3 regions of the Pseudochelatococcus sp. genome follow, and region 1 is predicted to be linked to each of the others. Evidence: riboswitches for the same ligand, from Rfam matches in the RefSeq annotation. Region 1 holds a riboswitch; each other region holds the start of a gene.
The links. Region 1 has a riboswitch for thiamine pyrophosphate ahead of thiC (phosphomethylpyrimidine synthase ThiC). Riboswitches for the same ligand answer to the same signal wherever they lie in the genome.

Region 1 (9,882 bases):
CGCCGCCATCATCGACCGCCACGCCGTGCTCACGGCGACGCTGGCGGCGGGGGCGGATTCCGATACGTTCGTCGCGCTGTCGCGGGAACTCTCGGAACTCGATCCCGTCGTGGAGACGATCCGCGCCTTCCGGGCGGCGGAAAGCAACCTCGCCGAGATCGACGCGCTCGTCGCCGATCCGCAGACGGACCGGGACATGCGCGCCTTCGCGGCGGAGGAGCGCCCCGCCGCCGCCGCGCAACTGGCGGAGGCGGCGCGGGCGCTGACCATCATGCTGCTGCCCAGGGACAGCGCCGACGAGAAGAGCGCCATCCTCGAAATCCGCGCCGGCACCGGCGGCGACGAGGCGGCGCTGTTCGCGGGCGACCTGTTGCGCATGTACACGCGCTATGCCGCGACAAGGGGCTGGTCGGTCGAGATTCTCTCCGAGAGCCCCGGCACGGCCGGCGGCTACAAGGAAATCATCGCGGAAGTGGCGGGCCGGGGCGTGTTCGCGCGTCTCAAGTTCGAATCCGGCACGCACCGCGTGCAGCGCGTTCCCGAGACGGAAGCGTCCGGGCGCATCCATACCTCCGCCGCGACGGTTGCGGTGCTGCCGGAGGCGCAGGATGTCGACATCGCCATCGACGAATCGGACCTGCGCGTCGAGACCATGCGCTCCAGCGGCGCCGGCGGGCAGCACGTCAACAAGACCGAATCGGCCATCCGCATCACCCACATCCCGACGAACACCGTGGTGATGGTGCAGGAGGAGCGCTCCCAGCACCGCAACCGCGCCAAGGCGATGGCCATGCTGCGCGCCCGCCTCTACGACGCCGAACGCAGCCGCACGGAAGCGGCGCGCGCGCAGGACCGCAAGTTGCAGGTGGGCTCGGGCGACCGCTCGGAACGCATCCGCACCTACAACTTTCCGCAGGGGCGCGTCACCGACCACCGCATCAACCTCACCCTCTACAAGCTGGAAGAGGTGATGATGGGCACAGCGCTCGACCAGTTGCTCGATGCGCTCATCGCCGAGCATCAGGCCGAATTGCTCGCGGCGCAAGCCACGTGAGCGGCGCCCCCCCTTCCCGCGCGGAGGCGTTGACGCGGCTGACCGCCGATCTGCGGGCAGCGGGCATCGACACCGCCGCCCTCGACGCGCGCCTGCTGCTGGCCGCGGCCGCGCGCCTGTCGACGATCGATCTTTATACCTGGCCCGATGTCCCGCTCGATGCGGCGTCCCACGCGCGTCTTGCGGCGATGGCCGCCCGCCGCCTCGCCCGCGAGCCGGTGGCGCGCATTCTCGGGCAGCGGGAGTTCTGGGGGCTGCCGTTTCATCTTTCCCCGGCCACGCTCGTGCCGCGCCCGGAGACGGAACATGTCGTCGAGGCGGCCATCGCCGAACATGCGCGCATCGTTGCGGGGCGCGACAAATCCGCGCAGACGGGCGCGCCCTTCACGATTGCCGATCTCGGCACGGGCTCGGGCTGCATCGCCGTGGCGGCGGCGCACGAACTGGCGGACGCACGCGCGATCGCAGTCGATCTCGCGCCCGACGCCGCCATTGCGGCGCGCGGCAACGCGGTGCGCAACGGCGTCGGGGATCGTGTATCGGTGATCGTGGGATCGTGGGCCTCGGCGCTCGCCGACCGTTGCGCCGATCTCGTGCTTTCCAACCCGCCCTACATCGAAACTCTTGACCTGGAGGGTCTCGATACCGATGTAAAGGACTACGATCCGCGTCTTGCCCTTGATGGCGGCGCCGACGGGCTGCATGCCTACAGACAGATCTTCGCCGATGCGCGGCGCATCCTGCGTCCCGACGGGGCGGTCGTCGTGGAGTTCGGCCGCGGACAGGCGGCCGCGATCGCGGATATCGCACGGGCGAACGGCCTGCTTCCGCGCCCTGCGATCCTCGATCTCGCCGGAACAGAGCGCGTCATTGTTGCCACATTGTTGTGAAAGATGAGGCTGTTCGACGCTTTCCGACCAAAAAAGTGCTTGGCGCGATAATGGGAAGCCGGTAGTGTCAGGTTGTGAATCAAGCTTGGCCGTCAATCAGGTTATCCGGTTCGCTCTTCGGCATGTAGGTCGGGGCGGCCGCCAGCTCGTCTGTTGAACTGATCGCATCTATCAAATGGATGATTCCAGCAGATCGGATTTCATGTGATCCATCAGCGTGTCGCTTTTTCGTTGATCGCGGTCCGGAGCCTCCCCGCCGCAGGCCGGCGCGGCGGGTTTGCCTGCTGTTCGTGTCGTTGAAGCGTGCATGGCGTTGCGAATCGCTGCCCGTCGGATGCGCCGCGATCCGGGAAGGTTCGTTTCCGCGCGGGTTCACTCGGCCACGATGAGGCTCTGGAAAGCGGTATCGAGGTTTTTTAAGAGAACACTGACGCAACAACGGCTGTTTGTCGCCCTTTCGCGAGGGGGCAAACAAGTATCCTTGCCGCCACGGACAGCACGCAGGGATTTTGGAGCGCTTTCCGGTTAGATGGAATCATTTAATCGACAAGAACTCGCTCAAAATCAAAGCCTTGAGGATTTTTGCGTTTCGACGGGACGCAAAAATCCTCCAGGAAGCATGATCCCGGAAAGCGGATGCCGCCTTTTGGAAAAAGATGATGCTCGAACAAGAAGATAGAGAATTCCTGCGTTTCGACGAAAGGCAGGGATGCTCTTGACGACCGGCACCGGAACCGGCAACCGATCCTGCCAGACGATCGGCGCACCCGGAGCGGGCCGGATGACAGCAGGGACGCGACGTCCCCATTTTCAGCTCCCAATGAGATAGTCGATGAGACCAGGTCAAAACAGGCGCATGCGCAACCGCAACCGGAAAGCTCCCAACCCGCTGACGAAGACGTTCGAGTCGAACGGGCCGGACGTCAAGGTGCGCGGCACGGCCCAGCATATCGCCGAGAAATACACGCAGCTCTCGCGCGACGCCCATGTCGCCGGAGATCCCGTGGCGGCGGAAAACTATCTCCAGCATGCGGAGCATTACCTGCGCATCATTCTCGCCGCGCAGGCGCAATACCAGCAGAATTTCGGATTTCCGCGATCCATGGACGAGGATCAGGAGGACGGCGCCGACGACGGCGCTTTCGGCTACGGCTACGGCGTGCAGGACTACGGCGCTCCCCAGCCCGACACGCGTCAGCACGAGCCGCGCCAGCATGAACCGCGCACCGTCGGCCAGCGCCAGCCCGAATCGCGCTTCGCCCCCGCGTTCGACGACGAAGGGCAGCCGCCCCAGCGCGACCGGCCCGAGAGGAACGCGCGCGGCCAGGACAGGCAGCAGGAGCGTCAGCCGCAAGAGCGGTCCGAGCGCCCCGAGCGGCAGGATCGCCGCGAGCGCTTCCGCCGCCGGCGCGAGGATAACGTGAACGGCTTCGCACAGGCCCCCGAGGATGCCGGCGCCGCCCGCCAGCTCGCCCTGCCCGCGTTCCTCACCACCCCGGTTCGCCCGGCTGCGGAAGCGGACGAGCAGCCCGCCATCGCGCGCGAAGTCACCGCCGACCCCATGCATGCGGAACCTGCGCACGCCGAACCCGTGCGCGCCGCGCCCGAACAGCCTGCCGAGGCGGTCGTTGCGGCGCCGGTGGTCGAGGCGGAAGTCACTCCGACCGCCGCTCCCGTCGAGCCGCCGCCGGCGCCCGCCGCGGAAGCCGAGACGCCCGCGCCCCGCACCCGCCGCCGCCGTGCCGCCGCGAGCGAGGAGACGGCCGGCGAGGAAGTCGAGCCCGTCCGCAAGCTGCGCGCCACACGCACCCGCAAGAAGACCGTGGACAGCGACCTGCCGGTCGCCGAGTAAGGCGTCTTGCATGACCGGCGCATCGAAGCCGCCATGCAAAACGCCTTCATCCCTGTCTTTTGATTTCCGAACCTGCGTTCAATCCGGCACGCGGGGCCGAGTGCAACCCGCCTGCGGCGGGGGGCCGGTATTCTTGCGGTTGACAAAGCCGCCTGTTGCGTCAAAGGTAAGGCTATTCCGAGGGGGGTCCCGCGAGGGGGCTGAGATTCCGTCATGCCGTTCAGGGCCTTGAGGCCACGCAAACGGCGCCGCGGTGACCCTTGAACCTGATCCGGGTCATACCGGCGGAGGGACGGGACAATGCCGACGCAAAAGCGCCTCGTTGCGTTACAAAAATCGTTGCATCTGAAATCTTGTCAGCCGCTTCACGCCCGGATTCTCACTTTCCGGGAGGTTGATAGCCGTGACGACGACAGTTGCAGAAACCAGCACGACGACTGAAAAACGCCCGCGCACCAAGGTCGCCGCGGCGCCGGCAGCCGTCACCACCGGGCCGATTCACGGCTCGCGCAAGATCTACGCCTCGCCCGAGGGCCGACCGGACATCCGCGTGCCGTTTCGCGAGATCGCGCTCGATCCCGCCTGCGGCGAGGATCCGGTGCGCGTGCAGGATACCTCCGGCCCCTATACGGACCCGGATGCGGCGATCGACCTCGAACAGGGGCTCGCGCCGCTGCGCGCTCCGTGGCTTGTCGCGCGCGGCCTCGACGAGATCGCGGCGCGCGCCGTGAAGCCGGAGGACAACGGATTCGTCTCGCCCGAGCGCCTCGTGCCGGCCTGTCCCGCCGCGCGGCCGGTGCTCGCCGGGCGCGACGGCCAACCCGTGACGCAGCTCGAATTCGCCCGCGCCGGCATCGTCACCGACGAGATGATCTATGTCGCGCATCGCGAAAACCTCGGCCGCGCAGCCATGCTGGCCGGCGCGCAGGCGCGCCGGGCGGACGGCGAGGATTTCGGCGCCGCGATTCCGGCCTTCATCACACCGGAATTCGTGCGCGAGGAAGTGGCGCGCGGGCGCGCCGTCATTCCCGCCAACATCAACCATCCCGAGCTGGAGCCCACCATCATCGGCCGCAATTTTCTGGTGAAGGTCAACGCCAACATCGGCAATTCCGCCGTCACCTCCTCGGCGGCGGAGGAAGTCGAGAAACTGGTGTGGGCCACGCGCTGGGGCGCGGATACGGTGATGGACCTCTCGACGGGGCGCAACATCCACAATATCCGCGGCTGGATCATGCGCAACTCGCCGGTGCCCATCGGCACGGTGCCGATCTATCAGGCGCTGGAGAAAGTCGACGGCGAGCCGGAAAAGCTGACGTGGGAGCTGTTCCGCGACACGCTCATCGAGCAGGCCGAACAGGGCGTCGACTACTTCACCATCCACGCGGGCGTGCGCCTCGCCTATGTGCCGCTCACGGCGAGCCGCGTCACCGGCATCGTCTCGCGCGGCGGCTCCATCATGGCGCGCTGGTGCCTCTCCCACCACCGCGAGAGCTTCCTGTACGAGCGTTTCGACGAGATCTGCGACATCATGCGCAAGTATGACGTGTCGTTCTCGCTCGGCGACGGCCTGCGCCCCGGCTCCATCGCCGACGCCAACGACGCGGCCCAGTTCGCCGAACTCGACACGCTGGGCGAACTCACCAAGATCGCCTGGGACAAGGGCTGCCAGGTGATGATCGAGGGTCCCGGCCATGTGCCGATGCACAAGATCAAGGCCAACATGGACAAGCAGCTCGCCACCTGCGGCGAGGCGCCCTTCTACACGCTCGGGCCGCTGACGACCGACATCGCGCCGGGCTACGACCACATCACCTCGGCCATAGGTGCTGCGATGATCGGCTGGTTCGGCACGGCGATGCTCTGCTACGTCACGCCGAAGGAACACCTTGGACTGCCCAACCGCGACGACGTGAAGACCGGCGTCATCACCTACCGCATCGCCGCGCACGCGGCCGATCTCGCCAAGGGCCACCCGGCGGCGAAGCTGCGCGACGACGCCCTGTCGCGCGCGCGCTTCGACTTCCGCTGGAACGACCAGTTCAACCTGTCGCTCGACCCCGACACGGCGCGCGCCTTCCACGACGAGACCATGCCGAAGGACGCGCACAAGGTGGCGCATTTCTGCTCGATGTGCGGGCCGAAGTTCTGTTCCATGCGCATCACGCAGGATCTGCGCGCCGAAGCGGAGCGGCTGTCCGGCCTCACCGACAAGGCGGCGCAGTTCCGCGAGCAGGGCGCGCAGATCTACGTGCCGGCCGCGGAATAGAGCGGAACGGAATCGCGTATTCGCGATGGTCGGGCAGGCTCCGCGCGCGTTCTGTCCAAGCCGAGTTCCGGCCCGGCCATTGACACGCGCGCGCGGGCAGGCAAATTTTGCCTTTCGGCAATGCAAGCGCCTGCCCAACCAAACACGGACAACCATGACACACGACGCCATCGCCTCCATCATCGACAACGCCTGGGAAAAGCGGGCCGACGTTTCCTTCGACACCACGGGCGAGGTTCGCGACGGCGTGGAGGAAGCGCTGCGCCTGCTCGATGGCGGATTCGCGCGTGTCGCGGAAAAGATCGATGGCGAATGGCACATCAACCAGTGGCTCAAGAAAGCCGTGCTGCTCTCTTTCCGCCTCAACGACATGAGCATCATCGAAGGCGGCCCCGGCGGCGCGGTGTGGTGGGACAAGGTGCCCTCCAAATTCGCGGGCTGGGATGCGCTCGCCTTCCGCGAGGCGGGCTTCCGCGCGGTGCCAGGCACGATCGTGCGGCGCGGCGCCCATATCGCGCCGGGCGTCGTGCTGATGCCCTCCTTCGTCAATCTCGGCGCCCATGTGGGCGAGGGCACGATGGTCGATACATGGGCGACCGTCGGCTCCTGCGCGCAGATCGGCAAGAATGTGCACCTTTCCGGCGGCGTCGGCATCGGCGGCGTGCTGGAGCCGTTGCAGGCGAATCCCGTCATCATCGAGGACGATTGCTTCATCGGCGCCCGTTCCGAAGTGGTGGAGGGCGTGATCGTGCGCGAGGGTTCCGTGCTCTCCATGGGCGTGTTCATCGGCGCCTCCACCAAGATCGTCGACCGCGAGACGGGCGAGGTGTTCCAGGGCGAGGTGCCGCCCTATTCGGTCGTGGTGCCCGGCAGCCTGCCCGGCAAGCCGCTGCCCGACGGCACGCCCGGCCCCTCGCTCTACGCCGCGGTCATCGTCAAGCGCGTCGATGCGCAGACGCGCGCCAAGACCAGCATCAACGACCTGCTGCGCGATTGAGTTTCCGATCATGACCGATGTCGTCTCGCTCGCACAGGCGCTGATTCGCTGTCCCTCCGTCACGCCGGCGGAGGGCGGGGCGCTGGCGCTCGCGGGGGAATACCTCTCGGCGGCGGGTTTCGCCGTCGAGCGGGTGACTTTTTCCGCGCCCGGCACGCCGGATGTCGACAACCTCTACGCCCGCTACGGCAGCGGCGCGCCCTGCCTCATGTTCGCCGGGCACACGGACGTCGTGCCGCCGGGCGACGTTTCGCGCTGGCGGCACGATCCCTTCGCGGGCCGCATCGTTGACGGCAGGCTCTACGGGCGCGGCGCTTGCGACATGAAGGGCGGCGTCGCGGCGATGGTGACGGCGGCGGTCGATTTCGTCGCCGCCCGCCCGGCGTTCGCCGGCTCCATCGCCTTCCTGCTGACGGGCGACGAGGAAGGCCCCGCCGTCAACGGCACGGTGAAGCTGCTGGAATGGGCGAAGGCGCGCGGCGAGGTCCTCTCGCATTGCATCCTCGGCGAGCCGACCAACCCCGACCGGCTCGGCGACATGATCAAGATCGGCCGGCGCGGCTCGCTCACCGGCCGGCTCACCGTCACCGGGAAGCAGGGCCACGTCGGCTATCCGCATCTGGCCCGCAACCCGGTGCCCACCCTTCTGCGGGCGCTCTCGGCCCTCATCGCCTCCCCGCTCGACGGCGGCACGGCGCATTTCGATCCGTCCAACCTCGAAGTGACGACGATCGACATCGGCAACCCGGCGACGAACGTCATTCCCGCCGCCGCGACGGCGGTCTTCAACATCCGTTTCAACGACCTGTGGACGCTGGACAGCCTGAAGGCGGAGATTGCGGACCGTCTCGCCCGCGCGCGGCGGGAGGGCGACGCCGAGGTCGCGCTCGCCTTCGATCCGAGCAACGCCGTCGCCTTCCTGACCGATCCGGGCCCGTTCGTCACGCTCGTGAGCGAGGCCGTCGAAGCGCAGACCGGCCGGCGGCCGGCGCTTTCCACCACCGGCGGCACCTCGGACGCGCGCTTCATCCAGGCGTATTGCCCCGTGGTGGAATTCGGCCCCGTCGGCGGCACCATGCATCAGGTGGACGAGTTCGTGGCGGTCGACGATCTCGTGGCGCTCACGGCGATCTACCGCGCGGCGCTGGAGCGCTATTTCGGATAGAGCAGTTTGCGTTCAAATCGATCCATCGAATTGAACGCAAGTTGCGGTAAAATATAGAATTTAGAGCGGCGTGACGATTCCACTTGAACGCACGACGCTCTGGAGCATTTCGGCGTTTCGTTGAAACGCAGAAATGCTCTATCTTATTGACTTGACGCGTTTTCTTCACGCAAAGCGGTATCCGCTTTGCTTGAAAACGCTCTAGTCAGGGCTGTTCGGGATAATCCACACCCACGAGATAAAGCCCGCAGGCCGGTGCCATCGTGCCGCAGCGGGCGCGGTCGCGTGCGGCAAGGGCGTCGCCCACGTCCTCCGGCGTCCATTTGCCCGCGCCGACGAGTCCGAGCGTGCCCGCCATCGACCGCACCTGATGGTGCAGGAAGGAACGCGCCGAGGCGAAGATGCGGATCTCGTCGCCGATGCGCTCCACATCCAGCCTGTCCAGGGTGCGGACCGGGCTCGCGGCCTGACAGTCCGCGGCGCGAAAGGTCGTGAAATCGTGGTTGCCGAGCAGGTATTGCGCTCCCGCCTGCATGGCCCCCGCATCGAGGCGGCGGGGAACGTGCCAGACGCGATCGCGCTCCAGCGCCGGCTGCGGGCGCCGGTTCAGGATGCGATAGAGATAATGCCGCCCGATGGCGGAATGGCGCGCCTCGAACGTCTCGTCCACCGCCTGCGCGTCGACCAGCGCCGCCGCATCACCCTGCAATTTCAGATGCGCGTTGACCGCATCGCGCAGCCGGTCGGGACGCCACACGCGCGCAAGATCGACATGCGCCACCTGATGCGTGGCATGCACGCCCGCATCGGTGCGGCCCGCGCATTGCACACGCGCCGGCCCGTTGCCGCTGGCCGCGATCGCCTCCTCCACCGCCTGCTGCACCGAGCGGCCGTTGTCCTGCCATTGCCAGCCGACATACGGCGTGCCGTCATATTCGACGATCAGTTTGTAACGCGGCATTCAGGCGGTTTCCCCGCTATCCGCCGCCGCCAGAAGCATGCCCTTGCGCAGATGCGTGCCGTTGAGGAAATCCGCCGCCGGCACGACGCCCTTGCCCGCCCGCTGCACCTGCAACAGCCGCACGGCGCCCTCGCCGCAGGCCACCGTCAGGTGATCGTCGAGCAGCGTGCCGGGCGCTCCCGCCCCCTCCGCGAGCGCGGTGCGCAGGATCTTCAGCCGCTCCGGCCCCTTCCGCTCCGGCCCCTTGCCGAGATCGGCGAGCACGAAAGCGCCGGGAAAGGGCGAGAGACCGCGCACATGGTCGTGCACCTGCCGCGCCGGCCAGGCCCAATCGATACGCGCTTCCTCGTTGGTGATCTTGCGCGCGTAGGCGACGCCTTCCTCCGCCTGCGGCACGAAACCCAGCGCCCCGCGCGACAGGGCGGCGAGCGCGCGCGCCATCAGATCCGCGCCCAGACGCGACAGGCGGTCGTGCAGTTCGCCGGAGGTCTCGTCCGGGCCGATGGCCACCCGCTCCAGCATGGCGACGGGGCCGGTGTCGAGGCCCGCCTCCATCTTCATCACGGCGACGCCGGTCTCCCTGTCGCCCGCCATCACCGCCCGCTGGATGGGCGCGGCCCCGCGCCAGCGCGGCAGCAGCGACGCATGCAGGTTGAGACACCCCAGCGCCGGGGCATCGAGCACCTCCTGCGGC
Region 2 (9,882 bases), on a different contig from region 1:
CCACGGCGATCGCCGCCGCCAGCGCGGAATCGATGCCGCCGGAAAGGCCGAGCACCACGCCGGGAAAACGGTTTTTCGTTACATAGTCGCGCACGCCCAGCACGCAGGCGGCATAATCGGCCGAATCGCCCTGCGGATTCGCCGCCGGCGGCAGGGGCGCCAGCGTCCAGCCCCGCCCGGCGCGGCGCGCCTCGATCACCGCGAGCGCCTCGGCGAAGGCGGGCAGGCGCGCGGCGAGCGCGCCGTCGCCGTCGAGCGCGAAAGACGCGCCGTCGAACACGATCTCGTCCTGTCCGCCCACCTGGTTGAGATAGACGAGCGGCAGGCCGCTTTCCGCCACCCGCGCGCGCGCGATGGAAAGGCGCTCCGCCTCCACCTCCTGCCGGTAGGGGGAGCCGTTGGGCACCAGCAGCAGCGCCGCGCCCGCCGCCGCGAGAGCGGCCACCGGCGCGGGCGTCCAGATATCCTCGCAGACCGGCACGCCCACCGGCACGCCCCGCACCGTGAGCGGCAGCGGCGGGGGACCGGCGTCGAACACGCGCTTTTCGTCGAACACGCCGTAATTCGGCAGGTCCACCTTCAGGCGTCTGTCGGCGACGCGACCGCCGTCGAGCAGCGCGACGGCGTTGTAGATGCGGCCGTCTTCCGCCCACGGCAGCCCGATGAGAATCGCAGGTCCGCCATCGGCGGTGTCGCGCGCCAGATCGTCGCAGGCGGCACGCGCGGCCGCGGTGAAGGCGGGCTTCAGCACGAGATCCTCCGGCGAATAGCCGGTCAGGAACAGCTCGGGAAACAGGACGACGTCCGCGCCCGCCACGGCGGCCTGCGCGCGGGCCGCGCGCGCGCGCGCCAGATTGCCGGCGATGTCGCCGACAAGCGGATTTTGTTGCGCAAGCGCAATGCGCAGGGAGGAGCGGACATCTGTCATGATGCTGGTTTAGACTATATGTGCCCAAAGGAAAAGGAGGATTCCCGCCGGCGCGCGCGATCCTTCGCGCAATGGCGCGCAACCCCGCCGGCCGGGAGCGAGGAGGGAGCGCGACGGACGCTCGCCTGATTCGGCATGGCGTTCTATCCATTTGTGAACGCATCAAATTCGATCAAAAAGTGCACGCGCTTTTCGGTCTGATGCTATAGAATATGGAATTTAGAGCGGGATGGCGATTCAACCCGATCGTATCCTGCTCGAAGGTCTCAACGAGGAGCCTGGAATGACTGTCAAGACGTTGAACGATCTCGGGCAGAACGTCCGTACGAAGTCGATCGAGCTGCTGAACGAGCATCTGGCCCAGTTTGTCGATCTCGGCGCGCAGATCAAGCATGCGCACTGGAATGTCAAGGGGCCGCACTTCATCGCGCTGCACGAGCTGTTCGACAAGCTCTATGCCAACGTGGTGGAATATACGGACACGATTGCCGAACGGCTGACCGCGCTTGGCGGCATCGCCCACGGCACCGTGCAGGTCGCCGCCGAGATCAGCAAGCTCAAGGCCTATCCCTTGCAGATCACGGACGGGCTGGAGCATGTCGAATACCTGTCGCGCTCCTTCGCCGAAGTCGCCAAGGCCACCCGCGAGGCGATCCGCACCACGGCCGAAGCCGGTGACGACGCGACCTCGGACGTGTTCACGGAAGTGACGCGCGCGCTCGACAAGGACCTGTGGTTCCTCGAAGCCCACATTCAGGAAACCAACAAGTAATCCCGCTCCTGAAAGGCGCGGCCATCGGCCGCGCCGCTACCGTCAGGCGTGCCGCTACCACCATGCATGGAAGTGGTGCACGGGGCCGTGCCCCTTGCCGATCGTCAGCCGGTCGGCGGCGGCGATGGCGCGGCTGACGTAATCCTTGGCCGCGACCACGGCTTCCTCCAGCGCCAGCCCCTTCGCCAGCCCCGCCGCGACGGCGGAAGACAGCGTGCAGCCGGTGCCGTGCGTGTTCCGCGTGGCGACGCGCGGCGCGGGCAGGCGGATGACGTCCTTGCCCTCGATCAGCAGGTCGACGCTTTCCTCGCCGCGCGCGTGCCCGCCCTTGATCAGCACGGCGCGCGGCCCGAGTTGCAGCAGGGCGCGCGCCTGCGCCAGCATGTCCGCCTCGTTTTCCGCCGGGTCGGTGTCGAGCAGCACGGCGGCCTCCGGCAGGTTCGGCGTGATCAGCAAGGCTTGCGGGATCAGCCGTTCCCGCAGCGTCGACACCGCCTCCTGCGCCAGAAGCCGGTCGCCGCTTGCCGCCACCATGACGGGATCGAGCACGATGGCCTGTTGCCGCCAGCGTCGCAGACCGTCCGCGACGGCGGCGATGGTTTCCGGCCGCGACAGCATGCCGATCTTGACCGCGCCGACAGGCAGGTCGGAAAAGACGGCGTCGATCTGCGCCGTGACGAAATCCGGCGGCACATCATGGATGCCGGTGACGCCCAGCGTGTTCTGCGCCGTGAGCGCGGCGATGACGCTGGCGCCATAGACACCGAGCGCCGAAAAGGTTTTCAGGTCGGCCTGGATGCCCGCCCCGCCGCCGGAATCGGAGCCGGCGATCGTCACGGCGATGGGCGTGGTGCCTGCGATAGTGCTCATGGCCTGTCTTCCGGCGTGAGGTCGCCCTGATGCCCGAGCGCGGCGAGGCTGTGGTCGACGATGGCGCGCAGCCGCCGCGCCGCTTCCGCCACGTCGTCCGCCATGAAGATCGCCGAGATTACCGACACGCCCTCTGCGCCCGCGGCGATGACGGCGGCGGCATTGGTCTCGTCGATGCCGGAAATGGCCGCGATCGGCAGATGCGCGGCATGCCCGCGCGCCGCCGCCGCGACGGCGGCAAGCCCGTCGAGGCCGATGGGGGGCTTCGCGTCCGTCTTGCTGGATGTCGCGAACACACCGCCGATGCAGCCGTAGTCGATGGGCTCGCGCGCGGCCGCCGCCGCTTCCTCGACATTGTTGAGCGTCAGGCCGACGATGGCCTCCCCGCCCAGCAGGCGGCGCGCGTCGGCTGGCGTCATGTCGTCCTGCCCCACGTGCACGCCGTCCGCGCCGGCCGCCAGCGCCACATCGATGCGGTCGTTGATCAGCAGCGGCACGCCCCGGCCGGCGACGGCCTCGCGGATGGCGCGGGCGTTGGCGACGAGCCGGCGCGTGTCGGCGTATTTGTCACGGTATTGCAGCAGCGTCACGCCGCCGTCGATCGCCGCCAGCGCCAGATCGGGCAGCGGCCGCCCGCGCGCGCGCTCGGGGTCGAGAATGGCGTAAAGGCGCAGGTCGACCGGGCGAGGGGGGAAGCCCGTTTCCTGTATTGTCGTTGAGGGCGGCATGATGCTGGCTCGCGTCGCGGGTTGCGATCAGGCCGGAACGGAAGGCCGCCCGCGCAAAACCGCCTGCGGGCGCATCTCGCTTCCCTCCGCCGGCATGATCCGGTTCAGGTTCGATGGGTTGGCGGGCGCCTCTCAGCCCCGCACCGGAAACAGGCGCGGGACACCCCAAGCGGATAAGCCATTGTGACAGGAAACCCGGCGGAAGCAAGCGCGGGCGAAGCGTCCCGCCCGCTCAGACCGTGCGCAGCGCCTCGATTTCCAGCGGCCCCTCGGCGTCGAGGTAATGTTCGAGCCAGTGGATGTCGTAAAGACCGTTCTGGACGTCCTGGTTGCGCACCAGCGCCCGGAACAGCGGCAGCGTGGTTTCGACGCCGTCCACCACGAACTCGTCCAGCGCGCGCCGCAGGCGCATCAGGCATTCGGTGCGCGTGCGGCCGTGCACGATGAGCTTGCCGACGAGCGAATCGTAATTCGCCGGGATGCGGTAGCCCTGATAAACCGCCGAATCGACGCGCACGCCGAGCCCGCCGGGCGGATGGTAATAGGTGATGGTGCCGGGCGAGGGGCGGAAGTTGGACGGATGCTCGGCGTTGATGCGGCACTCGATGGCATGGCCGTGCAGCACGATGTCCTCCTGCCGGATGGACAGCGGCGCGCCGGCGGCGACGCGGATCTGCTCGTTGACGAGGTCGATGCCGGAAATCATCTCCGTGATCGGATGCTCCACCTGAATGCGGGTGTTCATCTCGATGAAGTAGAATTCGCCGTTCTCGTACAGGAATTCCACCGTGCCGGCGCCGAGATATTGCAGCTCCCGCATCGCGCGGGAAACCACCTCGCCGATGCGCTCGCGCTCCGACAGGTTGAGGGCGGGCGAGGGCGCTTCCTCCCACACCTTCTGATGGCGGCGCTGGAGCGAGCAATCGCGCTCGCCCAGGTGAATCGCGCCGCCGCGTCCGTCGCCCATCACCTGAATCTCGATGTGGCGCGGCTTCTCCAGATATTTCTCCAGATAGACGGAATCGTCGCCGAAGGCGGCCTTCGCCTCCATGCGCGCGGTGGCGAGCGCATCGGAGAGGCTCGCGGCGTCGCGCGCCACCTTCATGCCGCGCCCGCCGCCGCCCGCCGCCGCCTTGACGAGCACGGGAAAACCGATGTCGGCCGCGACGCGCTGCGCCTCGTCATCGTCCGTGATGCCGCCTTCGGAGCCGGGCACGCAGGGAATGCCGAGCGCGCGCGCGGTGCGCTTGGCCTCGATCTTGTCGCCCATCAGGCGGATATGATCGGCCTTGGGGCCGACGAAGGCGATGCCATGCTCGGCCAGCACATCGGCGAAATGCGCGTTTTCCGACAAGAAGCCGTAGCCGGGGTGCACCGCGTCCGCGCCGGTGATCTCGCAGGCCGCGATGAGCGCCGGGATGTTGAGGTAGCTGTCGCGCGCGGGAGGCGGGCCGATGCACACGCTCTCGTCCGCGAGGCGCACGTGCATGGCGTTGGCGTCGGCGGTGGAATGGACGGCGACGGTGGCGATGCCCAGTTCCTTGCAGGCCCGCAGGATGCGCAGCGCGATTTCGCCCCGGTTCGCGATCAGGATCTTGTCGAACATCGATTACTCGATCACCAGCAGCGGCTCGCCGTACTCGACCGGCTGCCCGTCCTCCACGAGCACGGCGGTGACGGTGCCCGAGCGCGGGGCCACGATGTCGTTGAAGGTCTTCATGGCCTCGACCAGCAGCAGCTTGTCGCCCGCCTGCACTTTCGATCCCACCTCGATGAAGGGCTTCGCATCCGGCGAGGGGCGGCGGTAGGCTGTGCCCACCATCGGCGACAGCACGGTGCCGGGGTTGTCGGCGAGCGCCGCCGCCGCGGGCGCGGCCGGCGCGATCGCAGCAGCCCCCGGCAACGTCGCCGCCACCGGCGCGGCCTGCGGCAGAACGACATTGGCCGTGACGGCGCGCGCGACGCGGATGCGCAGGTCGCCCTTGGCAACCTCGATTTCCGTCAGGTCGGTTTCCGAGATGAGCTTCGCAAGCTCCCTGACGAGTTCAGGATCGATAGGGCTGATTTTTGCCATGCTTTCTTCTGTCAATGGTTTCCAACGCCTTCAACGGCCGCCGTGCGCGCCCGCAGCAGCGGCACGATGGCTTCCAGCGCCAGCTCGTAGCCGGCCGCGCCGAAGCCCGCGATCACGCCGTGCGCCACTGCTGCAATCACGGAATGATGGCGAAATTGCTCCCGCGCGTGCACATTCGATAAATGCACCTCGATTGCAAGCGCCCGCGAGCCCGAAATCGCATCCCGCAGCGCGATGGAGGTGTGCGTGTAGGCGCCGGCGTTGAGGATCACGCCCGCTCCCGCAAGCCCCGCGTTCTGCACGAGGGTGACGAGCTCGCCCTCGCTGTTGGTCTGCGCGAAGGCAAGCGAGATCGCCCCGCCGCCGGCGGCCGCCAGAACCTCTGCCCTGGCCCGCAGGCGCGTCTCGATATCGGCGAGCGAGAGACGGCCGTAAACTTCCGGCTCGCGCTGTCCGAGCAGGTTGAGGTTGGGACCGTTGAGAACGTGGATTGCGACCATTCGGCGGTTGCTCAGCTTATCGCGGTCCGCCGTCGTCCGAACGCCGGAAGGCGTGTGCGAAGGCGCGCCCGCATCGTCGACGCAAAGCGATTCCACCTCTTAGACCGGCGCGGCCGACAGGGAAAGGGATATGGTTCCGCTTTTCTGCGTATAACCTCTGTTTTCGATGTTTTTCCGCCGTGGATCAGCAAGTGACCTTGCCGCACTGGCGCACCGAAGCCACGATCGTCTGCAATGTCTCCAGCCCGACCGCGCCGGGGATCACGCTGTCGCCGGCGATGAAGCTCGGCGTGCCCGTGAGCGAAAGCCGCTCGCCTGCCTGCATGTTGCGCGCCAGCTTCTGACGCACGGCTTCCGATTCGATGTCCCGCGCGAGCCGCTTCATGTCCGCGCCGGCCGCCTTCGCGACTTCGAGCGCGCGCTCCTTGCCCACCACGCCCTTCGACAGAAGAAGATCGGAATGGAAACGGTAATACTTGTCGCCGGACAACTGATTGCCCGCCGCGATGCTCACCAGCGCCGCGTCGGCTGATTCGGAGCGCAGGATGGGGAAATCGTGCAGCACGAAGCGGATGCGCGGGTCCGCCTTGACCAGCGCCTCGATGTCGCCGAGCGCTTTCTTGCAGAAGCCGCAGTTGTAGTCGAAAAACTCGACGAGCGTGATGTCGCCCTCCGGGTTGCCGAGCACGATGCCGTCCCGCGCGGCGGCGTCCGCCGTCACGTCGCGCACCGCCTCCGCGACGACGGCGCGCTGTTCCTTCTCCTGATGCGCCTCGAGCGCCGCCAATGCGTCCTTCAGCACCTGCGGGTTGTTCACCAGATAGTCGCGGATCACGCTCTCGATCTGCGCCCGCTGCTCCTGCGGCATCTCCGCGGCGGGGGCGGAGGCCGCGAACGAGGCGACGCAGGCGGCGGCGAGGAGAGAACGGCAAAGCCGGCGTAAGGCGCGCATGAACATATCCCGCGAAAGGCGCCGCAAGGCGCGATAGACCGAATTCGTCCCGGAGGCGGGGAACGGAAGGCTCCCGCGCCTGGACAGGGTATCTATGTGGCCTTTGACGCGGCCGGGGTCAATCACACAAGTTGGTGACGGCTCAGGCCGCCCCGGTCGGCGGCTCCACCGGCAGCCCGTTATCGATGGCGTGCTGGCGCAGGTTCTTCTGCGGCCGCGCGCCGATGTGCTGGATGACATGGGAAGCCGCGAGCCCGCCGTGGTGGGCGGCCGTGCGCAGGTCGAGCCCGTGCGAGAGGCCGAACAGGAAGCCGGCCGCGAACAGGTCTCCCGCGCCCGTCGAATCGGTGACTTCCGCCACCGGAAACGCCGGCACCGCGATCGTCTCGTCGCGCGTCACGACCAGCGCGCCCTTCTCCGATCGGGTCACGACGCCGAGCAGGTCTTCCTCGCGCAGCGCCTCCACGGCGGCGTCGAAGTCGGAGGTCTCGTAGAGGCTCTTGAGCTCCGTCTCGTTGGCGAACACGATATCCACCGCCTGCGTGCGCAGGAGGTTGAGGAATTCGCCGCGGAAGCGCTCGACGCAAAAGGCGTCCGAGAGCGTGAGCGCCACGTCGCGCCCCGCGTTGTGCGCGATGGCGGAGGCCGCGACGAACGCCTCCTTCGCCTCTTCCGGGTCCCACAGATAGCCTTCGAGATAGGTGATCGCGGCGGCTTCCACCGTCTCGCGGTGAATGTCGGCGACGGTCAGGTGGCGGCTTGCGCCCAGATACGTGCTCATGGTGCGCTCGCCGTCCGGCGTCACCACGATCAGGCACACCGCGGTCGCCGGGCCGTCGGCGGCCGGCGCGGTGGGAAAGGCCACCGACAGCGAGCGGATGTCGTGACCGAAGCGCCTGCCCGCCTCGTCGTCCTTCACCTTGCCGATGAAGGCGGGTTTCGCGCCGAGCGAGGCGAGGCCGGCGACAGTATTGGCGGCGCTGCCGCCGGAAACCCAGGTGACAGGACCGAGCGCGGCGAAAAGCGCGTCGGCGCGCGCTGCGTCGATGAGCTGCATGGAGCCCTTCACGAGATTGTGCGCAACGAGGAAATCGTCTTCCGCGCGGGCGATGACATCGACGATGGCGTTGCCGATACCGAGCACATCATATTGAGCAGTCATGTCCTGTCCTGGGCTTGAGCCGCGCCCCGGCCGTGACCGGCCAGGCGCCGCTTGCGGGTAGAGCCTCGCGGGCCGGAAAGTCAACCGCTCTTGCGCCATCGATGCGAAAACAGGGCCGCTATCGTAACTTTGATTGGACAGGCGGGACCTGAACCGCGACAATTCCGGCGCTGGAACGGGCGGCGCCCGGGACGCGGAACATGAGCTAATATTAACTTGCGCGACCGTCCTGTTGCATTGCACAATCGTTCCAAAGTGCATTGTTGATAGATAACCTGGACTGAAGGGCATTTTGCCGGCTGCGGTTCCGGTGGCTGTGCGGGGATGACGCATGCGTAGGTTGCTGGCGGTCGGAGTGCTCGTCGTCGTCCTGGCGGTTGCCTGGGCGGTCGTCTACCAACGCCGTGGCGGGGATCTCGCGGGCTTTCTGGCGGGGCCCGTCGCGGAGTCCCTCGCCGGTCTCGGGCTCGTGACGCAATCGTCGGCGCAGGCGGGCGCGGAGGGCAAGGCCGCGCCGGCGCCCGCCGCACCCGCGCGGAAGCTGCCGGTGGAGACGGCGCCGGTGCGGGTGGGCGAGTCGGTATCCGAGATCAACACCGTCGGCAGCCTGCAATCGGACGAGAGCGTGCAGATTTCCTCCGAAATCGCCGGGCGCGTCGCCGAGATCAGCTTTTCGGAGGGTGAGCAGGTCACGGCCGGCGATCTTCTGGTGCGGCTCGACTCGACGCTGACGGAAGCCGAGATCGCGGATGTGCGCGCCAGGCTCGATCTCGCCGAGGCCAATTATCGGCGCACCAACGTGCTCGCCCAGGGCGGCAACGCCACCCAGCGCGCCAACGACGAGGCCGCGGCGGCGCGCGCCACCGCCCGCGCGGCGCTGGCGCTCGTGGAGGCGCGCTACAACAAGCTTTTCATCCGCGCGCCGTTCTCCGGCATGCTCGGCGTGCGCAAGGTTTCCGTCGGCGCCTATCTCAATCCCGGCGCCGAAATCGTCAATCTCGAGAAGATCGACCGGCTCAAGGTCGATTTCAAGGTGCCGGAAATCCATCTCGCCAATGTCGCCGTCGGCCAGACGATCGAGCTGTCGGTCGACGCCCTGCCGGGACGTCGCTTCACGGGCGCGATCTACGCCGTCGATCCGATGGTGGATGTGAACGGGCGGGCGCTCAACATCCGCGCGCGGCTGCCGAATCCCGATCTCTTGCTGCGTCCGGGCCTGTTCGCCCGCATCGCCGTCAAGGGCGCGAGCCTCGGCGAGAGCGTCTTCATTCCCGAGGAGGCCATCGTGCCGCGCGGCGCGGATGCGATCGTCTACAGGGTTGTCGACGGCCGGGCGCGCGAGACGGTGGTGCGGCTCGGCATGCGCCGGGGCGGCGAGGTGGAGGTGGTGGACGGGCTGGACGCCGCCGCCGTCGTCGTCACCGCCGGCCAGCACCGCCTGCGCGACGGCGCGCAGGTGGAAACGGTCGTGGCGGCGGCCGGCCAGACCTGACGGAAAGGGCGCGCGATGGGATTTTCGGAGCTTTGCATCCGGCGGCCGGTGTTCGCCACCGTTCTCAGCCTGATCCTCATACTCATCGGCATCGTCTCCTACGGCCGGCTGACGGTGCGCGAGTATCCGAACATCGACGAGCCGGTCGTCTCCGTCACCGTGCGCTATCCCGGTGCCTCCGCCTCCATCATCGAAAGCCAGGTGACGCAGGTGCTGGAGGGTTCCATCGCCGGCATCGCGGGCATCGACGTGCTCGAATCGGTCAGCCGCTCCGAGTCGAGCCGCATCACCGTGCGTTTCGGCCTGAGCGTCGATTCGGACGTGGCGGCGAGCGACGTGCGCGACCGTGTGAGCCGCGTGCGCGGACGGCTGCCGGACGAGGTGGACGAGCCGGTGATCGCCAA
Region 3 (9,882 bases), on a different contig from region 1:
TGCTGTCCGTGCGCAACGATCACGACACGGCCGTGCTGCTGATCGAGCACGACATGTCGGTGGTGATGCAGATATCCGATCACGTCATCGTGCTGGACTACGGCACCAGGATCGCGGATGGCACGCCGGAGGAGATCCGCAACGATCCGCGCGTCATCGCCGCCTATCTGGGTGTCGACGACGACGAGGTGGAAGCCGTCGAGGCGGAGGTGGGAGCATGAGCGCCCCGGGACAACAAGAAACCGCGCAACGGGAAACCGTGCGGCAGGAAACCGCGAAAGCGCCGCTCCTCGCGGTGCGGGGCGTCAAGACCTATTACGGCAACATCATCGCGCTGAAGGGCGTCGACATCGACGTGAACGAGGGCGAGATCGTCACCCTCATCGGGGCGAACGGCGCGGGCAAGTCCACGCTGATGATGACCATCTTCGGCAATCCGCGCGCCCGCGAAGGCACCATCACCTATGCCGGGCGCGACATCACGCGCCTGCCGACCCACGAGATCGCGCGGCTCAACATCGCGCAATCGCCGGAGGGGCGGCGCATCTTTCCGCGCATGACGGTGTATGAAAACCTGCAAATGGGCGCGGCGATCAACCAGTTCGCGCATTTCGACGCCGATCTGGAACGGGTGACGACCATGTTCCCGCGCCTGAAGGAGCGCCTGCATCAGCGCGGCGGCACGCTTTCGGGCGGCGAGCAGCAGATGCTCGCCATCGCCCGCGCGCTCATGAGCCGGCCGAGGCTGCTGCTGCTGGACGAGCCCTCGCTCGGCCTCGCACCGCTCGTGGTGCGGCAGATCTTCGACGTCATCCGGGAACTCAACCGCAAGGACGGCATGACGGTGTTCCTGGTGGAGCAGAACGCCTATCATGCGCTCAAGCTCGCGCACCGCGCCTATGTGATGGTGACGGGAGCGATCACGCTGTCGGGCAGCGGGCGGGAGCTGCTGGAGGACCCGCAGGTGCAGGCGGCCTATCTGGAGGGCGGAAGGTGATCATGCAGGGCATTCTCTACGAAGAATCGTCCGTGTGGCTGTTCCTGTTCGTCACGCTGGTGCTGGGCGGCGGGGCGGCGTGGATGACGGGGCGCGCGCTCGCGGTGACGTGGGCGCCCTTGTGGCAGGGCATCGTCTACTTCCTGCTGCTGGGCGCGGCGGTGCGGTTCATCCATTTCGCGCTGTTTCACGGCACGCTGCTGTCGCTCCATTACTATCTGGTCGATTCGATCTTCCTGATCGCCATCGGCCTGACCGGCTTCCGCTACACGCGGGCGCGGCAGATGACGACACAATATTCCTGGCTTTACAAACGCACCGGGCCGTTCACATGGCGGGACAGAAATCCCGCATGAACCGAATCCGACGCGGCGGGTTTGTCATCAACGGAGGGGTTTGAGAATGAAGAAGACGATCGTTGGCACCCTGGCGCTGGGCGTGAGCCTTGCCGTGGGCCTTGCATTGCCCGGCGCGGCGCTGGCGCAGGTGAAGTTCGGCATCGGCGCGCCGCTCACCGGCCCCAACGCCGCCGTCGGCGACCAGTTCCAGAACGGCGCCGAACAGGCCATCGCCGATCTCAACGCGGCGGGCGGCATTCTCGGGCAGAAGATCGAGGCGAGCCTCGGCGACGATGTGTCCGATCCCAAGCAGGGCGTCTCGGTGGCGAACAAGTTCGCCGGCGAGGGCGTGAAGTTCGTGATCGGCCACTACAATTCCGGCGTGTCGATTCCCGCTTCCGAAACGTACGAGGAATCGGGCATTCTCCAGATCTCGCCCGGCTCCACCAATCCCGTCTTCACCGAGCGCGGCCTGTGGAACACGTTCCGCACCTGCGGCCGCGACGACCAGCAGGGCGCGGTGGCCGGCGCGTATCTCGCCAAACACTACAAGGACAGGAACATCGCAGTCGTCCACGACAAGACGCCCTACGGTAAGGGCCTGGCGGACGAGACCGTGAAGGCGCTGACGGCGGCGGGGCTCAAGGCCGTGGTCTATGAGGGCATCAACACCGGCGAGAAGGATTACTCCGCTCTCGTCTCCAAGCTGAAGGCGGCCAACGTCAATGTGGTCTACTACGGCGGCCTTTATACGGAAGCCGGCCTGATCACCCGCCAGATGCGCGATCAGGGCCTGCCCGCGCCGCTGATGGGCGGCGACGGCATCGCCTCGTCGGAATACGCGGCCATTGCCGGCCCCGGCGCGGAAGGCACGCTGATGACCTTCAGCCCCGATCCGCGCAAGAACCCGGCCGCGCAGGCAGTGGTGGAAAAGTTCAAGGCGAAGAATTTCGACCCGGAGACCTACACGCTCTACAGCTACGCGGCCGTGCAGGTGGTGGCGCAGGCCGCCGAGGAAGCGAAGTCGCTCGATCCCGAGAAGGTGGCCGAAACCATCCGCTCCGGCAAGGCCTTCAAGACGGTGATCGGCGATCTCACCTTCAACGAGAAGGGCGACATCACCCGCCCCGACTACATCGTCTATGAATGGCGCAAGACGGCCGACGGCAATGTCGGCTATTCGGGCAACGAGGTGGAATGATCGCTTCTTCCCCGTGATTGCATCCGGCCCCGGCAAGCGATTGCCGGGGTTTTTTCATCCGATCTGCCCCAATGCCGGAAAGGTTTCCAGCAGCCAGAACGAGAACCGGTTGATGCTCCCGGTGAGGAAGGCGACGCCGGTCAGCACGAGCATGCCGCCCATCACCTTCTCGACAAGCGCGAAACGCGTGCGCATGCGCTTGATGAAGGCCACCAGCGGCTTCATGGCGAAAGCGGTGGCGACGAAGGGAATGCCGAGCCCCAGCGAATAGACGGCGAGCAGGCTCGCCCCGCGCGCCACGCTGTCGCCCGATCCCGCCACGGTGAGAATGGCGGCGAGGATGGGGCCGATGCAGGGCGTCCAGCCGAAGGCGAAGGCGAGCCCCATGACATAGGCGCCCCACAGCCCGGCGGGCTTGTCCACCTGCACCCGCGCCTCGCGATAGAGCAGGTTCAGGCGGAACACGCCCAGGAAATGCAGGCCCATGACGATGATGAAGATGCCCGCCAGGGTGCCGAGCACGTCGATATACTGGCGCACGGCCTGCCCCAGCGCCGATGCCGTCGCGCCGAGCAGGACGAAAACCGTCGAGAAACCGGCCACGAACAGCAGCGAGGCGAAGAAGGCCCGCCGCGTCACCCCGGCATCCTGACGCTCCGCGAGCGTGTCGAGCGTGGTGCCGGTGAGGAACGTGACATAAGGCGGCACCAGCGGCAGCACGCAGGGGCTCAGAAAGCTCAGGAGGCCGGCGAAGGCGGCCGCTGGATAAGTGACGTCGATCATGCGAACGCTTCTATCCGCGAAAGCGCCGTTGCGGCAAGATGGCACGAACGCGCAGGGAAGGGCGTCGCGGCTTTTTGATGTCGCCGCGCTCGCGCTGGAGCGCGCTCCGGGAGACGACCGATGAACGACATGCATAACCTGATCACCGACGTGCCGGGCCTGCGCGTCGGCCACGCCCACGACGCGGCGGCGGCGACGGGCGTCACCGTCGCGGTGTTCGACGAACCGGCGGTCGCCTCGCTCGCCATTCTCGGCGGCGGCCCCGGCGTGCGCGACACCGCCCTGCTGGAGCCGGAGATGACGGTGCAGGCGATAGACGCCATCGTGCTGTCCGGCGGTTCGGCTTTCGGCCTCGATGCGGCGGGCGGCGCGATGAGCGCGCTGGCGCGCCACGGGCGCGGCTTCGCCGTTGCGAGCGCGCGGGTGCCGCTCGTGCCGCAGGCGGTGGTGTTCGATCTCCTGAACGGCGGCGACAAGCCGTGGGCCGCCGGCATCGGCGAACCGCCCCACCGGCGGCTCGCCGAACTTGCCGTGGAAGAAGCGCTCGCCTCCGCCGGCCCGTTCGCGCTGGGAACGGTGGGCGCGGGCCTCGGCGCCACCACCGTCGACCTGAAGGGCGGCGTCGGCTCCGCCGGCACGGTGACGGCGGAGGGTCACCGGGTCGGCGCTCTCGCGGTCGTCAACGCGGTGGGATCGGGCGTGATCGGCGACGGCCCGCATTTCTGGGCCGCGCCCTACGAGCAGGGCGACGAGTTCGGCGGGCTCGGCCTGCCGGCCTCGATCCCGGCGCAGGCGCTGATACCGCGCTTCAAGGGCGGGCCCGGCGAGAATACGACCATCGCCATCGTCGCCACCGATGCCACGCTCACCAAGGCGCAGGCGAAGCGCCTCGCCCTCGCCGCCCATGACGGCATGGCGCGCGCGCTGCGCCCCTCGCACGCGCTGCTGGACGGCGATACGGTATTCGCCGCCGCCACCGGCCGGCGGCCGCTCCGCCCCTCGCCCTATGAATTGTCGGCCATCGGCGTCGCCGCCGCCGACTGTCTCGCCCGCGCCATCGCACGGGGCATTTTCGAGGCGACCGCCCTTCCCTTCCCGGGCGCTCTGCCGGCGTGGCGCGACAGGTTCAGCCCAGCGACGCGATGAGCGCCCGCACTTCGGCCGCGGGATCGCCGGCGCGCATCACCCCGCCCATGACGGCGAGGCCCGCCGCGCCAGCCTGCCGGCAACGGGGAGCGGAAACCGCGTCGATGCCGCCGATGGCGATCACCGGCACGCGCGACACCGCCACGATCGCGGCGAGCCCCGCCTCGCCGAGCACGGGGCCATAACCCGGCTTGCTGGCCGTGGCGAAGGCCGGGCCGGCGATGATGTAGTCGACATGGGCCGGATCGGCGGCGCGCGCCTGCGCGAGCGTATGCACCGACTGGCCGATCAGCGCGTCTTCGCCCAGCATTCCTCTCGCCGCCGCCGCATCGCCGGCTTCCGGCAGGTGCACGCCACGCGCGCCCGCCTGCCGTGCGACCTCCGGCGAGCCATGCACCGTGACGCAGGCGCCGCAAGCCTGCGCCCGCCGGCGGAGGTCGCGCGCCAACCGCACCTGATCGTCGGCGGGGAGATCTTTTTCACGCAGGCTGATCCAGCGCCCGCCGCCCGCGAATACCGCCTCCGCCATCGTCGCCATGCTGCCGGCAAGCTGATGCCTGTCGGTGACGACGAGCAGCGGCGGCGCGGGCAGCCTCACGATTCGATGAGGCCGAGTTGCGGGCTCGACGCTTCCGCGTTGCGGCGCCTGGGAATGCGCCCCGCGAGATGCGCGAGACGCCCGCCCGCCACCGCATGCTTCATGGCGGCGGCCATGCGCACCGGATCGTTCGCTTTCGAAACGGCGGTGTTCAGCAGCACGGCGGCGCAGCCGAGCTCCATGGCGAGCGCGGCGTCGGAGGCCGTGCCGATGCCGGCGTCCAGCACCACCGGCACCGGGCTTCTGGCGCAGATCATCTCGATCATATGCGGATTGGAGATGCCGAGGCCCGAGCCGATCGGCGAGCCGAGCGGCATGACGGCGGCGGCCCCGGCATCGGCGAGCTTGCGGCAGGCGATCGGGTCGTCGGTGCAGTACGGCAGCACCACGAAACCCTTGTCGACAAGTTCGGCGGTGGCGCGCAGCAATTCCTCGACATCGGGATAGAGCAGCTCGCGGTCGCCCACCACCTCCACCTTCACCCAGTCGGTGCCGAGCGCCTCGCGCGCCAGTTCCGCCGTCAGCACGGCGTCGCGCGCCGTCTGGCAGCCCGCCGTGTTGGGCAGGAAATGCACCGAACCCGCCAGCACATCCACGAGCGTTTCCGCCGCGCCGGAAAGATCGATGCGGCGGATGGACGCCGTGGTCATCTGCGTGCCGCTGGCCTTCACGGCATCCAGCATCACTTTTTGGCTGGGATAGCCCGCCGTGCCGAGGAAGAGCCTCGATGTGAAAGTCCGCCCGGCGATCACCAGCGGATCGTCCTGCATATCCGTCGCCGTGATGTCCGTTACCATGATATCCGTCGCCACCGCGCTCACCCGCCCTGCCGCGCCTGCACGATCTCGATGCGATCGTCGGCGTTCAGCATGGTCCGCATCCACCTGTCGCGCGGCAGCACCGCGCCGTTGAGCGCCACCGCGACGCCGCGCGTATCGGCGGCGATGGCATGGCGCACGAGCACGGAGGCCAGCGTCGCATCCGCGACCTGCTCGCTCCTGCCGTTGACGCGCACCTGAATTTCACTCATGTCCCGATCCACTTCGTCCCTGTTCTTCCGTCCTTGTTCTTCCGTTTATGCCGCGACGGGGCGAAAACGTTCCAGCGCGAAGGGCCGCGCCAGCGCATCGAGCGCGCCGTCGAGGATGAAGCGCGACACGATGTCGGCCGTCACCGGCGTCAGCAGGATGCCGTTGCGGTGATGGCCGGTGGCGTAGACGAGGCCGTCGACCGGCCCCGGCCCCAGGATCGGCGCGTCGTCGCGGCTGCCGGGGCGGAAGCCCGCCCATGTCTCGATCAGCGGCAGTTCCTCGACGCCGGGCAGCGCGCGCCAGGCGTTCTGCAACAGCGACAGGATGCCGCCCGCCGTCAGCCGGTCGTCGAAGCCGCGCTCCTCCGCTGTCGCGCCGACGATGAGACGCCCGTCGCGGCGGGGCACCAGATAGACGCCGGAGGCCCAGACGACATGCCGGATCAAGGGGTTGGCGGCATCCATGCCGAGCGCCAGCATCTGCCCCTTCACGGGGCGCACGGGCGGGCGGGCATCGGGCGTGAGCCCGCCGATGCCGCGCGACCACGCGCCCGCCGCCAGCACGACGACGGACGCCTCATGCCGCTCTCCGCCGGCCTCCACGCCGGCGGCGCGCCCGTCCGCGACCAGAATGCGCTCGACCGGCGTTTCCTCGCGCAGATCGACGCCCGCGCCGGTGGCGGCCGCGCGCAGGGCGGCGGCGAGCTTGCGGTTGTCGACCTGATGGTCCTGCGGGCTCCAGACGGCGCCCGTCGCACCGGCGAGCATCGGCTCGCGGTCGCGCACCTCCCGCCCCGACAGCCACGTCACCGGCAGGCCGGTTTTTTCCTGCAAGGCGAGATGATGGCGCAGCCGCGCCTGCTCGTCGGCGTTCAGCGCCACATGCAGCGTGCCTTCCTCCCGCAGATCGACGGGGAGGCCGGCGGCGCTTTCGAGTTCCGCGGCGAAGGCGGGCCATAACTGCTGGCTGCGGCGGTTGAGCGGCAGCAGCCATTCCTCGCCCGGCTCCAGCTCGGTGCAGGCGGCGAGCATGCCCGCCGCCGCATGGCTCGCGCCGCTCCCGGCCCGGCCCTTGTCGAAAACCGTCACGCGGACGCCGCGCCGCGCCAGCCGCCACGCGATCGACAGACCGATGACGCCGGCACCGACAATGATGACGGATGAATCAGATGAATACGCGACCAACGGCTTCTCCCTACGCTGGCATGACCCAGACAGGTTCGATGGGTATAGTCTCAGCCGCGCCCGACGCGCGGCACCCCAGTGCCTTTAGTGGAACATCGTCTCTTTTGCCGACTTTGGCAAGGGGGTAACACGCAGAAGGGGCCTCGATGCTACAGCGCCTCTTCGTCGTCGTGCAGCGCATCGCCGTCTCTCGGCGTGGGAATCGAGAAGCCGCGCGGCAGCCGGCCGTCCAGAAAGCCGGCCCCCTTCAGGTCTTCGAGGCCGGGCAGGTCGTCGAGGGAGGCGAGGCCGAAATGAGACAGGAATTCGGGCGTCGTGCCGTAGGTCACGGGCCGGCCGGGCGTGCGCCGGCGGCCGCGCAGCCTGATCCAGCCGGTCTCCATCAGCGTGTCCAGCGTGCCGCGCGAGGTGGCGACGCCGCGGATTTCCTCCACCTCCGCCCGCGTCACCGGCTGGTGATAGGCGATGATCGCCAGCACTTCGAGCGCCGCGCGGGAAAGCTTGCGCGGCGCCTCCACCTCCCGCACCAGCGCCGGCGCGAGATCGGGCGCGGTGCGGAACGTCCATTTTCCCGCAACCCGGACGAGCACGACGCCGCGGCCGGCGTAATCCGCCTGGAGACGGATCAGAAGCGCCCCGAGATCGGTCCCGGCGGGAACACGGGCGGCGAGGTCCGCCTCCGCCACCGGCTCGCGCGAGGCGAACAGGATCGCCTCGATCACGCGTAAAGCACGGCCTTCGACGAACACGTCCCGCGGCGCATCGCCTTCCATCAGGCGACCTCCCGCGCGGCATCGGGCTCGACATCGGGCTCTTTCGGCCGACAGCGCAACATCAGGGGCGCGAAGGGCGCGTCCTGCCGCAGTTCGATGCGGCCCTCGCGCACCATTTCCAGCGTCGCCGAGAGCGCGGAGGCGCGCACCGTGGCCCGCATGCCCGGCGTCGCCATGAAGCTTTCGAGCCAGGGATCGAGCGCCGTCCAGTCCCGCGCGCCGCCGACCAGACGTTGCAAGGCCTCGCGGGCCTCGGCGAGAGACCATACCGTGCGCCGCTGCAAGGTCACGCGGGCGTTGGCGGTGCGCTGGCGGTTGTCGGTGTAGGCGCGCAGCAGGGCGAACAGCGAGACGTCCCATTTCGGACGCTCCACGATGGCCATTTCCTCCGGCGCGCCGCGCGCCAGCACATCCCGCCCGAGGCGGGGGCTGTCGGCGAGTTGCTGCGCCGCGCGCCGGATCGCCTCCAGACGCCGCAGCCGCAGGGCGAGCACCGTGGCGAGATCTTCCGCCACCGGCTCTTCCGCCGGCGCGGGCGCGGGCAGCAGCAGGCGGGATTTCAGGAAGGCGAGCCACGCCGCCATGACGAGATAGTCGGCGGCGAGTTCGAGGCGCAACTGGCGCGCGGCCTCGATGAAGGCGAGATATTGCTCCACCAGCGCCAGAATGGAAATCTGCGCCAGATCGACCTTCTGGCGGCGGGCGAGTTCCAGCAGCAGATCGAGCGGCCCCTCGAAGCCGTCGACATCGACGATCAGCGCGGGCTCCGCCTCGCGCCGTCCCGCGTCGAAATCGTCCGCCGCGATATCCGCGCGGAATGCCCCGTCGGCCACTCTCGTCATGCCCTCCCGTCGCGGCGGCAGCCGGTCGCGCACCGCCTCACGCGCCGACGGGCGCGGCCCCTTCGGTGGGGTCGCCCGGCTTCGGCGCATCCGCCAGAAGATCGGCCGGGAAGCCGCGCTTTGCAAGGGCGGCCGCCACGGCCGCATCGAACCGCGCGCGCTCATCCACAGGATCGAACGCCGCCGGCTCCTGCACAGGATCGAACGCCGCCGGCTCCTGCACAGGATCGAACGCCGCCGGCTCCTGCACAGGATCGAACGCCGCCGGCGCGCGGCGGATGAGGTCGAGCGCATGACGCGCGCGGGCGGCGGCTTCGCCGGCAAGCGGCGGAGCGAGCGCGGCAAGCTCCCGCATTTCGGACAGCAGGCCGTTGCAATGCAGCGCGATATCGCAGCCGGCGGCCAGCGCCGCCTGCGCGCGCGCGCCGATCGTGCCCGAGAGGGCGTTCATGGACAGATCGTCCGTCAGCAGCAGCCCATGAAAACCGATGCGGCCGCGAATGACGCGCGCGATGACGGCGGGCGAGACGGTGGCGGGATTGTCGGGATCGATGGCGCTGTAGACGACGTGCGCCGTCATCGCGACGGGTGCATCGGCCAGCGCGCGGAACGGCGCGAAGTCGCGCGCGTCGAGTTCCGCCTCGCCCGTGTCGACCACCGGCAGCGCCCGGTGGCTGTCGGCGTTGCCGCGCCCGTGGCCCGGAATGTGCTTGACGACCGGCAACACCCCGCCGGCGAGATATCCTTCCACCGCCGCGCGGCCGAGCACGGCGACGCGCTGCGGATCGGCCGCGAGAGCGCGATCGCCGATCACGTCGCTGGCTCCCTCGGCCGGCACATCGAGCACGGGGGCGCAATTGGCGGTGATGCCCACGGCCCGCAGGTCCGCCGCGATCAGACGCGCCCCGCGACGCGCCTCCTGCGGCTCCATCAGGCCGTAAATCGCGCCCGGCGGATAGGGCGGCCAATGCGGCGGCCCGAGACGCTGG

Region 2: it holds a riboswitch for thiamine pyrophosphate, as region 1 does, so the genes downstream of both, thiE (thiamine phosphate synthase) here and thiC (phosphomethylpyrimidine synthase ThiC) in region 1, are expected to answer to the same signal.
Region 3: it holds a riboswitch for thiamine pyrophosphate, as region 1 does, so the genes downstream of both, thiO (glycine oxidase ThiO) here and thiC (phosphomethylpyrimidine synthase ThiC) in region 1, are expected to answer to the same signal.

The regions. Positions count from the first base shown of each region.
Region 1 is NZ_JBMNUS010000001.1:146,409-156,290, forward strand. It holds gene prfA (peptide chain release factor 1) at 1-1,054, shown strand, start outside; gene prmC (peptide chain release factor N(5)-glutamine methyltransferase) at 1,051-1,944, shown strand; gene ACOYJQ_RS00675 (DUF4167 domain-containing protein) at 2,777-3,796, shown strand; TPP riboswitch at 3,967-4,106, shown strand; gene thiC (phosphomethylpyrimidine synthase ThiC) at 4,293-6,065, shown strand; gene dapD (2,3,4,5-tetrahydropyridine-2,6-dicarboxylate N-succinyltransferase) at 6,220-7,062, shown strand; gene dapE (succinyl-diaminopimelate desuccinylase) at 7,073-8,227, shown strand; gene truA (tRNA pseudouridine(38-40) synthase TruA) at 8,433-9,188, opposite strand; gene fmt (methionyl-tRNA formyltransferase) at 9,189-9,882, opposite strand, start outside.
Region 2 is NZ_JBMNUS010000007.1:7,807-17,688, reverse strand. It holds gene ACOYJQ_RS11460 (NAD+ synthase) at 1-928, opposite strand, end outside; gene dps (DNA starvation/stationary phase protection protein Dps) at 1,158-1,700, shown strand; gene thiD (bifunctional hydroxymethylpyrimidine kinase/phosphomethylpyrimidine kinase) at 1,755-2,570, opposite strand; gene thiE (thiamine phosphate synthase) at 2,567-3,298, opposite strand; TPP riboswitch at 3,363-3,476, opposite strand; gene accC (acetyl-CoA carboxylase biotin carboxylase subunit) at 3,531-4,904, opposite strand; gene accB (acetyl-CoA carboxylase biotin carboxyl carrier protein) at 4,908-5,372, opposite strand; gene aroQ (type II 3-dehydroquinate dehydratase) at 5,384-5,872, opposite strand; gene ACOYJQ_RS11425 (DsbA family protein) at 6,057-6,824, opposite strand; gene ACOYJQ_RS11420 (adenosine kinase) at 6,967-7,986, opposite strand; gene ACOYJQ_RS11415 (efflux RND transporter periplasmic adaptor subunit) at 8,318-9,478, shown strand; gene ACOYJQ_RS11410 (efflux RND transporter permease subunit) at 9,494-9,882, shown strand, end outside.
Region 3 is NZ_JBMNUS010000010.1:17,884-27,765, reverse strand. It holds gene ACOYJQ_RS14725 (ABC transporter ATP-binding protein) at 1-221, shown strand, start outside; gene ACOYJQ_RS14720 (ABC transporter ATP-binding protein) at 218-997, shown strand; gene ACOYJQ_RS14715 (DUF6867 family protein) at 1,000-1,353, shown strand; gene ACOYJQ_RS14710 (branched-chain amino acid ABC transporter substrate-binding protein) at 1,400-2,536, shown strand; gene ACOYJQ_RS14705 (cytochrome c biogenesis CcdA family protein) at 2,591-3,319, opposite strand; gene ACOYJQ_RS14700 (P1 family peptidase) at 3,449-4,465, shown strand; gene ACOYJQ_RS14695 (thiamine phosphate synthase) at 4,446-5,063, opposite strand; gene ACOYJQ_RS14690 (thiazole synthase) at 5,060-5,860, opposite strand; gene thiS (sulfur carrier protein ThiS) at 5,881-6,093, opposite strand; gene thiO (glycine oxidase ThiO) at 6,139-7,278, opposite strand; TPP riboswitch at 7,268-7,366, opposite strand; gene scpB (SMC-Scp complex subunit ScpB) at 7,428-8,051, opposite strand; gene ACOYJQ_RS14670 (segregation and condensation protein A) at 8,051-8,893, opposite strand; gene nagZ (beta-N-acetylhexosaminidase) at 8,931-9,882, opposite strand, start outside.